One region of the Methylobacter sp. BBA5.1 genome, then DNA from elsewhere that is predicted to be linked to it. Evidence: predicted binding sites of a transcription regulator. Region 1 holds the regulator's gene; each other region holds the start of a gene.
What was found. The regulator HrcA, encoded in region 1, represses chaperone genes, less so after heat shock. The targets are predictions, from matches to a motif close to TNTTAGCACTCNNNNNNNNNGAGTGCTAANA.

Region 1 (4,200 bases):
TCTTGGTATCACCCTTAGGCTTATCCATGCCGAAAGCCAACGCCGACGCGGTCGGCTCATTGATGATACGTTTTACATCCAACCCGGCAATACGTCCAGCGTCTTTAGTGGCCTGACGTTGCGAGTCGTTAAAATAAGCGGGTACGGTAATAACGGCTTCCGTGACTTCTTCGCCCAGATACGCTTCGGCGTCTTTTTTCAGCTTCATCAAAACACGCGCCGAAATTTCAGGGGCTGCCATTTTTTTACCGTGCACCTCCACCCAGGCATCGCCGTTTTCAGCTTCGACAATTTTATAAGGCACCATTGTGATGTCTTTTTGCACAACATCGTCTTTAAAGCGGCGGCCGATCAAACGCTTGATAGCGAATAACGTATTCTTAGGGTTGGTTACGGCCTGACGTTTAGCCGATTGGCCTACCAATACTTCGTCATCGCTGGTAAAAGCGATAATGGAGGGCGTCGTACGGGCACCTTCACTATTCTCGATCACTTTCGCCACGCCATTCTCTAAAACCGCAACGCAAGAGTTTGTGGTTCCTAAATCAATTCCAATTATTTTAGCCATTGAAGTCTCCAGACTTGAATATGTAAATGTTAAAAGTTGTTCTTAATATGGGGATTGTTTTATAGGGTTCAAGCCTGCTCATCAATGCTTGGCGTATCCGCCGCCGGTTTATCGGGCGCCTTTGCAACCACGACCATGGCGGGGCGCAACAAACGTCCGTTCAATAGATAACCTTTTTGAAAAACGTTAACCACTGTATTTGGCTCGACACCCTCCACGGCTTGCATGGTCATAGCCTGGTGGTGTTCAGGGTTAAAAGGCTGGCCGGCTGGATCAATCATTTCAATGTTAAACTTGGCAAACACCGATTCGAATTGCTTAATCGTCAATTCGCTGCCCACGCGGAATTTCTCCACTTCAGGGCTATCACCTGTCGCCGCTTGCAACCCTAACTCCAAACTATCCAATACCGGTAATAATTCCTTGGCAAATCCTTCCAGCGCGAACTTATGCGCACTCTCCAGATCTTTTTGCGTTCTTTTCTTCAGATTTTCCATTTCCGCCTGAGCGCGAACTGCTTTATCCCAGTTTTCCTGGGCTTTCTGCTCAGCCTGTGCCAATTGCTCCCTCAGCTCTTCAATAGTTGCCTCAGGCAGCAACTGCTCTTCGGTAGCGGCTTCTTCAGCCAGCTCTTCGTTCTTAGCCTCGGTTTCAACCTGTGATTCAGGCACTTCCTGATCATTACTCATTCGCTATAGCTCCTCAAATATAAAGTTTAGTTGCCGTGCCCAATTGCACGAGAAAAAACAGCTGTCAGTTATGATGGGGACGATGATTTGGGATTCAAGGCGGCGCCTAACAATTTTGCAGTAATATCGACAAACGGGATGATTTTCTCGTAAGCCATGCGTGTCGGCCCGATGACGCCCAATACCCCTACCACTTCATCGCTGACCGAATAAGACGAGGTAACCAGACTGCAATGATCGAACGCCTGATAGCCCGACTCTTCGCCGATGAAAATCTGCACGCCTTCGGCTTTCATGCACTGATCCAATAGATGAATCACATCCTGCTTCTGGCTGAACGCTTCAAATAATTTTTTCAACCGGTCCATGTCCGCCAACTCTGAAAAACCCATTAAATTGGTTTCGCCGGTCAGCACGTAATCTTCTTTTTCATTGTCCCGCTCAAACGTCAGTTGCGCTATTTTTATCGCGTCAAGCATGCCCTGATTCATGCGCGCCTGAGCCTCTTTCAACTCTTCAAAAACCGCCTGCCGCACAGCAACCAGACTTCGACCACAATAAATTGAATTTAAATAATTGGCTGCCTGCTGCAATTCGGAAGGGCTAAATACTTTGGCCGTATGGATGATTTTATTATGGACTTCCTGCTCATTGGTAACAAAAATCACCAGCACACGCGTATTGGATAAAGGTAAAAATTCAATATGCCGTAAACAGACCATCTCCCGCCTGGGCAGCGTTACGACTCCCGCCATGCGAGTCAATTCCGAAAGCAAACGCGATGCGACCCCGATAGCATCATTATTATTGTCAGTCACTGACAATCCCTGATGCAAAAGCGTCAAATCTTCCGATTTCAGCGGCTTAACCGTCAACAGACTGTCCACGAATAATCGATAGCCACTGACCGTGGGCACACGGCCTGCAGAAGTATGCGGTGAGTGCACCAGCCCTAAATCCTCAAGATCAGCCATGACATTGCGGATGGTGGCCGGGCTCAAATTTAAACCCGAGTCTTTCGATAAAACCCTTGAGCCCACTGGCTGACCATCGCTGATATAACGCTCGACCAGCGTTTTCAACAACTGCAACGACCGTTCGTTTAAAACCTGACTAGTACCCACATCAACCTCTAAAAGATCAAAATTAGCACTCTTCCCAGGCGAGTGCTAGCGAGGCAAAATATCAGCTCGACGGTCTGTTGTCAATAAAGCCCCTTAAAGCCCGATTAATTAATAATAGACTCATTATCGCGTTCCCTATCGATATCAGCCGATATAAAAAGCCTGCCATCCACCAGTAAAACAAATTGGTTTGGCAATGTTTTTTTGTATAATCCAATTCATTTGACTTACTATTCGGCAATGCATAGCCCTTTTAATACCATTGGCATCATAGGCAAACCCAGTGACCCCAGTATTGCTGAGACCCTATCCGCTCTTTATGATTTCTTAAAACACCACGAATACACTGTCGTGGTTGCCCCGGACAGCGCCCGATTCATTCATAACCAGACTGTTGTATCATGCGATATCGACAAACTGGGCGGCTATTGCGACCTGGTGATTGCCATTGGCGGCGACGGTACTTTTCTCTCCGCCGCGCGGGCCATCGCGAAATACGACATTCCCTTGATCGGTATCAATCTGGGCCGACTAGGCTTTTTGGTGGATATATCGCCTAATGAGCTGCCCGACCGGTTACATCGCATACTTCAAGGCTGTTACACTGAAGAGAACCGCTACTTGCTGCGCACTAAAATCATCCGCGATGAACAGATCATCCACGAAGAAACGGCGGTTAATGAAGTGGTTATTCATCGTTGGGTAACGCCCAGCATGATTGAAATCGTAACCAAAATTGACAATGTGTTTCTTAATTCACAACGCTCCGACGGACTCATCGTGTCCACTCCCACAGGCTCAACCGCCTATTCCTTGTCCGCGGGCGGCCCGATCCTGCACCCGTCGTTAAACGCATTGGTATTGGTACCGCTGAATCCGCATACGCTGACTAATCGTCCGGTCGTTATCGATGACTCCGCTGAAATCGAAATAAGCTTCTGCCAGACCAAGCAAATCAACGCACTGGTTACCTGTGACCAAATTGAAATTCCAGCTGTACTGATCAGCGATAAAATTTTGATCAAAAAAGATCCGAAACCGATTAGAATTCTGCACCCCGAAGACTACGACTTCTTTCAGATTCTGCGGGGCAAATTAAACTGGAGCAGTGGTTATCATAATTAATCCTTATGCTATTGAACCTTAATATTATCGATCTTGCCGTTGTCAAATCATTGGATCTGGATCTTGAAAAAGGCATGTCCGTGCTAACGGGCGAAACCGGAGCCGGCAAATCCATTCTATTGACCGCCTTAGGTCTCGCGCTGGGCGACCGCGCCGATTCCGGCTATATTCGTCCCGACGCCAAGCGCGCTGAAATCAATCTGGAATTCGACTTGGCCGATGCGCCCGAAGCCCAACACTGGCTGAGAGAAAACGATCTCGATGACGACCATCACTGTCTGATCCGGCGCATAGTCAATCAGGACGGCCGCTCCAAGGCCTATATCAATAATCGTCCCGTCACGTTGCAGACGCTGCAGGCGCTCAGCGAGAAACTGGTCGAAATTCACGGCCAGCATGCGCATTTGACCTTGCTTAATAGCGATGAGCAACGTCGTCTGCTCGATGTGTACGCAAAAGACCAGCCGCTTCTGGATCAGGTCAACGACTGCTACCGGCAATGGCTACAAGCCAACAAGGAACTGGAAGCGCTGGTCAAGGCCGGCAGGGACAAAGTCGAACGCGAAGAATTATTGCGCTACCAGATCGAGGAACTGCAACTGCTTGACCTGCAAAACTTCGATTACTCGGCCCTGTCGGAAGAGCACAGCAAACTTGCCAATCTGGGCCAGATTTTGACGGTTGGCCAAAGCCA
Region 2 (4,200 bases), on a different contig from region 1:
CACACGATCAATGGATTGTCGCAAAGACAACCGTTCTTGCTTCGTAAAAGCCAATGGTTTTATGCAATCTATAATAAATTGCTGTGCAACATCAACAGTTATTGCTGTTGGATCATGCTCGTCACCGCAACTTGATTTGCTTAGATGAAGTCTTCCGCTATCTATATTATTAGGCATAACACTCCGAAACTATCATGATCACTCACTGTTGCCGATACACTTCTGATTTGTTCCATATTGCTGATATGACTTATCATATTACCTTTTGCTAAAGTTACTACCATAGCCTGAAAAGAATAGATAAGATGAACTCGATAGCGTTGATAAAGCCAACGTCCATCCAAAACTTCAACACTCTGCTTACGTGGGTTATTGTTAATAGTTTGTGTTTCTTTTAAATCGCAATACAAGTGTGTTGTCCTACTACTGATTAATTTTCTGCATTTTATTATTGACGCATGTGTTAAAAAGACCCTCATCACCTTTTCGCTACTTAGCGAAAGAGTCGAAATTAACGAACTCCTTTTGGAGGTAAGAAAACGCCTGGGCAACAAGCGCCAAAACCCAGTACACGCGCATCAAATGTACTGATATTATTGATGATGAAGGTCTGTAAGCTGCTTACTTCATTTAATAGCATTTATTTCAACAAACAGGATTGACGGTTAGCTCCACCAGTGCAACCATTAGCAATCAATTTCAGCCATCACCGCATGAGGGGCTAAGTTTATATGGCCGGTAAATATTGCCAGTTGCATAGTTGCTGATGGAGCTAACCGTCAACCCTGTTTAACGAAATTTTTTTTTTACAGCAGGTTCTTGTTATATCAATTCAATTAATGTGCCCAAAAGTCACAAAAACTCGACAATTTAGTTATACTCCGAAGCCACTGCGAATGCAGTTGATCTCCTTCGGAAACTAAGTTTCTTACTCCTTAGGCACAACCGAATCCAGGTCTTCAGGAACAATTGCACCAGTGCTGATTCGGTAAGCAGAATGGAGCACTATTTTTTCTCCAACCGGAAAATCTGCGCTGCTTTCTTCGGCAATAGGTAGCACAACGGGATAATTTTCTCTTGTTTTTTCGGCATCCTGCCAGGAGACAGCAAAGCCATCCAAAGCACTGTTTGTATAAGGGGGCGAAGAGATTGTTGCTAGCGTCTTTTCGGCAAGAACATAGCCAAGAGAATCAGATGTTGCAACAACGCGTGTCTCTATTAGGCATATTTTCCTTCATTATTTCAATAGCTTAATTTATGGATATCACTTTTTTACCCAGCGTTTTTCTTCATCATGTCCGCCACCCCACAGCATAGGGAAAGCATGTAAAAGTCCAGGGAAAAGTGCTTCCATACTTTCCTGCGCACCTTTGGAACTTCCTGGTAAATTAATGATTAATGTTTTGTCGCAGATGCCAGCCAGTTCGCGTGACAACATTGCATAAGGTGTGCGTTCTTTACCATGGCGGCGTATAGTCTCAGCCAGACCGGGTGCTTCTTTTTCGATGACTTTGGCCGTTGCTTCCGGAGTTATGTCCCTAGGGCCAAAACCCGTTCCACCGGTTGTAATTACCAGATCAAAATGTTCAGCTACTAGTTGCCGCAAGCGATTTGATATTTGGTCTGAATCATCGGGTAAAATTTCATAGACCGGAACCGAGAGGTCTTTATCTTCCAAAAATAGTTTGATGATTTTTCCAGACGTATCTTCGCGGTTTCCGGCATATGTTGAATCAGAAATAACAAGAACAGCCGATTTTAATGGTTCGGCAAAATATTCTATAAAACTGCTTTTGCCTCCCTTTTTCTCAACCAGTTTTACATCGGAAAAAGAGATGTTTTCATCTAACGGTTTAAGCATATCATAGACGTTTAACAGCGCGCCCGTAACTGCAGCCATAGCTTCCATTTCAACACCGGTTTTCCAGATTGCTTTTACTTCCGCTGAAATTTTTATGGTGTCTTTGCCGATATCAAAACTTATACCCACCCAATCCAAAGGAAGAGTATGACAAAACACAATCCAGGCAGCAGCATTTTTCGCAGCGGTTATGCCTGCTGCCCGTGCAACCTGTAAAACATCTCCTTTGGGAACAGTTTTTTCAGTCACCCGTTTTATTGTTTCCGAATTAGCCGTTAAAATTCCTTCGGCTTTCGCATATCTTAATGTGCTGAATTTTGGACTAATATCGATCATTTTGTATTTTTAAACTATTATTTTGTTTTTGCATTTAATTGAATAAATTACCAGAAAAATTACATTTTCAACTGACCTTGCATTTTCCGATAAAAATGTTCTTAAAAGTTATTCCTGAACCCAGTGCACAGATTTATCTTCCATGATTTCTTTTTTCCAGATGGGAACTTTGTGTTTAATACCTTCAACAATCTGTTTCATCGCTTTAATACTTTCTTTACGATGCCCGGAAGAGCAAAAAACAAAAAGAGATAATTCTCCGGTTTTTACCAATCCGGTACTATGGTATATGTGCAGACAATTTAACGGCCATTGTTCAAAAGCTTCTTCACGAATTTTTGAAAACGCCTGGTTGGCCATGTCTTCATAAGCCGAGTATTCAATCCCGGCCACATGTTTCCCCACTTTTTCATCAGCACGTACCTGACCGAGAAAAATAGAATGGGCGCCTATATCATGTTTAGAGCTATGTTTTGCTATCTGCTCACCGATAAAAACCGGATCGATAGCTCCCTGGATAAAATAATTTCTGGCGTTCATGGTTCTATTTTTTTTCCTCTTTCAACCAGGCTACCAAACCGCCTGTAAGATTAAATACATTTTTAAGTGTTTGATGATTTGGCAGCATTCTAATTGCCCGGATGCTGTTGATTCCGTGGTCACAATAAAAAACAACCTGGCAATCGTTTTTCAATATGTTATGAATATTAGCCTGCAAATTATTTAGCGGGATGCGAATAGCATTCGGCAATTCCTCTTGGAATTCGGGTATCGAACGAACATCAATCAATTGTATTTTTTCGTTGTTTTGTAATTTTTTGTGCAGATCAACAGCGCTGATTTCATTTATTTTTTGCTGACTTGAACTGCAAAAACTTTCATAATCAAATGACTCAAAATCCGGGGCATTTTGCAAAGCCTGCTGCACAGCCTGTTCGTTTCGTTGAATGGAAAACAGCATTGTTTGATTGCTCAATGCATCGAACATCAAAACTTTTCCTGATAAAACTTCGCCTACTCCGCAGATCATTTTTATAACTTCGTTTGCCTGCAAATTACCGATAATTCCCGGAAGAACGCCAATGACACCATTTTGCGAACAATCTGGTGCTGTTTCGGGTGCCGGGGGGTTGGGAAACAGGCAGCGATAAGTTGGGCATTTATTGCCTTGATTATCTGTAAAATTTAATACACTCAACTGTCCCTGAAAGCGGTCTATTGATCCTGAAACAAAAGGTTTATCCAGGTAAACACAAAAATCGTTAATCAAATAACGGGTTGGAAAGTTGTCTGTAGCATCAACAACGACATCATATTGGGAAATCAAATCGACAGCATTTTCCGGAGACAATCTTTGAGTGTATGCCTTTAAAACAATATTGGGATTGAGATCCTTTAAACGATTTACTGCGGCTTCGGCTTTGAATTCTCCAACCTGTGAAAAGCCATACAACACCTGGCGATGCAAATTAGAAACCGCAACTTTATCGGGATCTACAATACCAACCCTGCCGACACCGGCTCCAGATAGATACATTAAAGTAGGGCAGCCCAATCCGCCTGCACCGATGACCAGTACTTTTGCTTTTTTTAAAGCCTGTTGTCCTGTTTTGCCAATCTGAGGTAAAATCAAGTGGCGGTGATAATACTGAATTTCCTCTTTATTTAGGTTCATGGTTGCCTTTAAAAAATCAGCCCCCAGCAAAGGGGGGCATAACTGCGACCGAATCGTTATCAAAAAGAAGGTAATTGTCTTCAACCATTTGCTGATTTACAGCCATTCTATACGTATAGTCTTTTAAATTCGGATAATTTGTGATTAACTTGCTTTTCAAGTCAGTCATATTGCCTGTGTCTTGAATCGTCAACATGTTTTTCCCCACCACATCACTCAGAACACCAAAAAAAATCACATTAACCTGCATAGTTTTTCCTTACGTTTTAATGGAAACGGGTTATGTTTCTCTGTTTAAATAAAATTTATAGCTTTTACTCTTATATCA
Region 3 (4,200 bases), on a different contig from region 1:
TGCAAAACGGGTTACTTTGGCAGGATCCAGAATACCCATGTCGATCATATCGCCGTACTGACCAGTCGCGGCGTTGTAACCGTAGTTACCTGTACCTCTAGCGACTTCGTTCAGTACCACGGACGATTCGTCACCGGCATTGGCAACGATTTGACGTAATGGCTCTTCCATTGCGCGGCGCAAGATATTGATGCCGACGTCCTGGTCGTGATTGATGCCTTTCAGACCTTCCAGCGCTTTCAGGGCCCGAACCAGAGCGGTACCTCCGCCGGCAACCACGCCTTCTTCAACCGCCGCACGGGTTGAATGCAGCGCGTCTTCAACGCGTGCTTTTTTCTCTTTCATTTCCACTTCAGTTGCGGCGCCGACTTTGATAACAGCAACACCGCCGGCTAATTTAGCCAGACGCTCTTGCAGTTTTTCTTTGTCGTAATCCGAAGTTGCTTCTTCAGCTTGTTTGCGGATTTGCGCAATTCGGCCCTTGATGCTTTCTTCAGAACCCGCGCCATCAATAACCGTAGTGTTTTCTTTGCCGACTTGTACTTTTTTCGCAGTACCCAACAAGTCCAGTTCCGCTTTTTCCAGCGACAGGCCGACTTCTTCAGAAATCACAGTACCGCCGGTCAAAACAGCGATGTCTTCCAGCATGGCTTTACGACGATCGCCAAAACCAGGTGCTTTAACGGCCGCGACTTTAACGATACCACGGATGGTATTAACAACCAGAGTCGCCAACGCTTCTCCTTCCACATCTTCAGCGATGATCAATAACGGACGGCCGGATTTAGCAACGCCTTCCAGTACCGGTAGCAAGTCGCGGATGTTGGAGATTTTTTTGTCGTACAGCAGGATGAACGGATTTTCCAGTTCAGCGCTCATGCTGTCCTGGTTGTTGATGAAGTAAGGAGACAGATAGCCGCGGTCGAATTGCATACCTTCTACGACGTCCAGTTGGTTGTCCAGGCCTGAGCCTTCTTCAACAGTGATCACGCCTTCCTTGCCGACTTTTTCCATTGCTTCGGCAATGATCTGGCCGACAGACTCATCAGAGTTTGCAGAGATAGTGCCGACTTGCGCAATCGCTTTGTTATCTTTGCAAGGTGCCGCTGAAGCTACAACAGATTCAACGACTTTAGTCACTGCCAAATCAATACCGCGTTTCAAATCCATCGGATTCATGCCGGCGGCAACGGCTTTTAAACCTTCATTAACGATAGCTTGCGCCAATACTGTCGCAGTGGTGGTGCCGTCACCGGCTACATCGGAAGTCTTTGAAGCGACTTCCTTAACCATTTGCGCGCCCATGTTTTCGAATTTGTCTTTTAACTCGATTTCTTTCGCAACAGATACGCCGTCTTTGGTAATAGTCGGCGCACCAAAGCTTTTGTCCAGTACCGCATTACGTCCCTTAGGACCTAATGTTACTTTTACTGCATTCGCTAAAATGTTAACGCCTTTTACCATGCGGCTACGTGCGTCATCGCCAAATAATACGTCTTTTGCTGCCATTTTTGTTCCTTATTTAGTGTTAAATTGATTGTGATTAAGTTAAGAACCGGTCTTAACTCAAAACGCCCATGATGTCTTCTTCGCGCATAACGATAAGCTCTTCACCGTCAACTTTAACTTCGTTGCCGGCATATTTGCCAAACAGTACTTTATCGCCGACCTTAACATCCAATGCGCGAACATCGCCGTTATCCAGCACCTTACCGTTACCTACAGCCAAAACCACACCTTGACTGGGTTTTTCCGCCGCGGAACCCGGCAGAACGATACCGCCAGCTGTTGTCGTTTCTTCTTCCACACGTTTAACAATCACTCTATCGTGTAACGGACGTATTTTCATCAATATCTCCTAACAGTTAATTTTAAAGGTTAATCCAGTTGTTAGCACTCTCTGGCAATGAGTGCTAATAATAATCAGCTTTTGCAGTCTGTCAAGTTCTTTGGCATCATCTCCTATCCTCATATGGAAACTACATGACTGATGAATGACAACCAATTACTACGCTATAGCCGCCAAATCATGCTGCCTCAGGTTGATATTGAAGGTCAGCAAAAGCTCCTGGCCGCCAGGATACTGATAGTCGGCGCCGGAGGACTTGGATCTCCCGCGTCAATCTATCTAGCCGCTGCCGGTGTCGGTAGCATTACGATTTATGATGATGATGAAGTGGACTTATCCAATTTACAAAGACAGATTGCTCATCACACCAACGATATAGGGATAGACAAAGTAATTTCAACCCGACATACACTTAAAAATCTCAATCCGGAAGTAAACGTACAGCCGGTTAAACAGCGTTTGGCGGGGGAACAGCTTGAAACAGCCGTGGCTTCGGCCGACGTGGTGCTGGATTGCTGTGATAATTTCCCGACACGTTTTGCTATTAACAGCGCCTGTGTCAAGCATCGAACACCACTGGTTTCAGGCGCGGCCATACGCTTTGAAGGCCAGGTATCCGTCTTTACGCCGGGCAAGGCCAACAGCCCTTGCTACAACTGTTTATATAACAACGATGGCGAGGAGCAACAAAACTGCGCAACCAATGGCGTAATAGCGCCTATTACAGGCATTATCGGCAGCATTCAGGCGCTGGAGGCCATGAAACTGATTATGAATATCGGGGAAACCCTGACCGGCCGGTTACTGTTGCTCGATGGCTACACGATGGAATGCAATACCATGAAACTGCGAAAAAACCCTAACTGCCCGACCTGCGGCAACTGCTGAAATTATTGCCGGACAAGACGAACTTTCCAGATGAATCGAGTCACCTGGAAAGTTCGATAATGTTTTACTTTTTGCCGACCAAGCCTTTGAATAAACTGATGGCTTTTTCCGCAAAATCATTTACTAAAGACGGACTGTCGCCATGCGGTTCAATTTCGCCAAAAGGTTTGGCATTTTTCTGCGAGAACTTATAAATAAAATAACCCAATGGCGCAAACGAAAACGCCGCAAGAACAACCATGCCCAAAAAAAGCACAATAACTCCGCTCATAACACCTCCTCATGATTTTATCAATATCTATTATTATTTTTAGGTGAAATTGGATAATACTCTTTATATAGAAAAAAAACATCCGGAACAAATTATTGATAGAAAATAAAAGGAAATGCACGGCCCAGCCACCGAATGACGCCCTAATTCTATATATGGACGAAGGCTGCCCGCCAAAAGTTGCGTAAAAAAACTGTTCATCGTATACTTCAGAGCAGCTTACTTGATCAAGCTAGCCTATAACATAAAAACTTCTGGAGGTTATTACGATGAAATGGGAAACACCAAGTTACACAGACCTGCGTTTCGGTTTCGAAGTAACAATGTATATCTATAACCGTTAATCCATTCGGTTCAGATTAAAAAAGGGGCTCCGAATGGGCCCCTTTTTTTGCCTGCTTGCTTTTATTCCCGTATCATTCCAGTATTTAAATCTCAAAAAAACCTTCCAAATTATGAAAATCCGAGTTCTAGGTTCAGGTGCTGGTGGCGGTTTTCCTCAATGGAATTGCAATTGCCATAATTGCCATCGCCTACGTCACAATGAAATGAACGGCAAAGCCCGTACCCAGTCATCCATTGCCGTCAGTACCGATAACAGAAACTGGCTGCTTTTCAATACGTCGCCCGATATTCGCGCGCAACTGGAAGCCTTCCCGGCTATCCAGCCCAAGGAAGGTATTCGAGACAGCGGCATTAAAGCCATTGTGCTGATCGACAGCCAGATCGATCATACCACCGGCCTGCTCATGCTCAGAGAAGGCAAGCCGCTAGAGGTCTATTGCACCGATATGGTCAAACAAGACCTGACGACTGGCTTTCCTTTGTTCAACATGCTTGAAGACTATTGCACCGTCAACCATCATCCGATCCCCGTTGATGGCAGCAGTTTTACCATACCTGGCATTGATGATTTGCGCTTTTATAGCCAAGCCTTAAAAAGCAAGGCGCCACCGTATTCGCCGCATCGGCATGATCCACACGAGGGCGACAATATCGGCGTCATTATCGAGCAGATTTCCACCGGCAAGAAAGTATTCTATTCCCCGGGTTTAGGCGAGATTGAACCGCATGTCATGACGGCCATGCAGGCTGTGGACTGTTTGATGGTCGACGGCACCTTCTGGACCGATGACGAAATGTGCACGCAACACATCAGCCCTAAAAAAGCCCGCGAAATCGGCCACTTACC

Region 2: the regulator HrcA is predicted to act here: its motif matches at 2,223-2,253, upstream of moaCB (bifunctional molybdenum cofactor biosynthesis protein MoaC/MoaB).
Region 3: the regulator HrcA is predicted to act here: its motif matches at 1,889-1,919, upstream of groES (co-chaperone GroES).

What each region holds. Positions count from the first base shown of each region.
Region 1 covers NZ_JQKS01000007.1:80,330-84,529, forward strand. Annotated here, with positions in the region: gene dnaK (molecular chaperone DnaK) at 1-568, opposite strand, end outside; gene grpE (nucleotide exchange factor GrpE) at 637-1,257, opposite strand; gene hrcA (heat-inducible transcriptional repressor HrcA) at 1,326-2,381, opposite strand; gene EK22_RS06355 (NAD(+) kinase) at 2,622-3,506, shown strand; gene recN (DNA repair protein RecN) at 3,512-4,200, shown strand, end outside.
Region 2 covers NZ_JQKS01000050.1:7,294-11,493, forward strand. Annotated here, with positions in the region: gene glp (molybdopterin molybdotransferase MoeA) at 1-177, opposite strand, end outside; gene EK22_RS23935 (MoeA family protein) at 929-1,228, opposite strand; gene moaCB (bifunctional molybdenum cofactor biosynthesis protein MoaC/MoaB) at 1,265-2,197, opposite strand; gene EK22_RS20690 (molybdenum cofactor biosynthesis protein MoaE) at 2,306-2,737, opposite strand; gene moeB (molybdopterin-synthase adenylyltransferase MoeB) at 2,742-3,872, opposite strand; gene EK22_RS20700 (MoaD/ThiS family protein) at 3,889-4,122, opposite strand; gene EK22_RS24440 (hypothetical protein) at 4,167-4,200, opposite strand, start outside.
Region 3 covers NZ_JQKS01000023.1:70,164-74,363, reverse strand. Annotated here, with positions in the region: gene groL (chaperonin GroEL) at 1-1,509, opposite strand, end outside; gene groES (co-chaperone GroES) at 1,562-1,849, opposite strand; gene EK22_RS14880 (HesA/MoeB/ThiF family protein) at 1,991-2,737, shown strand; gene EK22_RS14875 (hypothetical protein) at 2,802-3,008, opposite strand; gene pqqA (pyrroloquinoline quinone precursor peptide PqqA) at 3,278-3,352, shown strand; gene pqqB (pyrroloquinoline quinone biosynthesis protein PqqB) at 3,464-4,200, shown strand, end outside.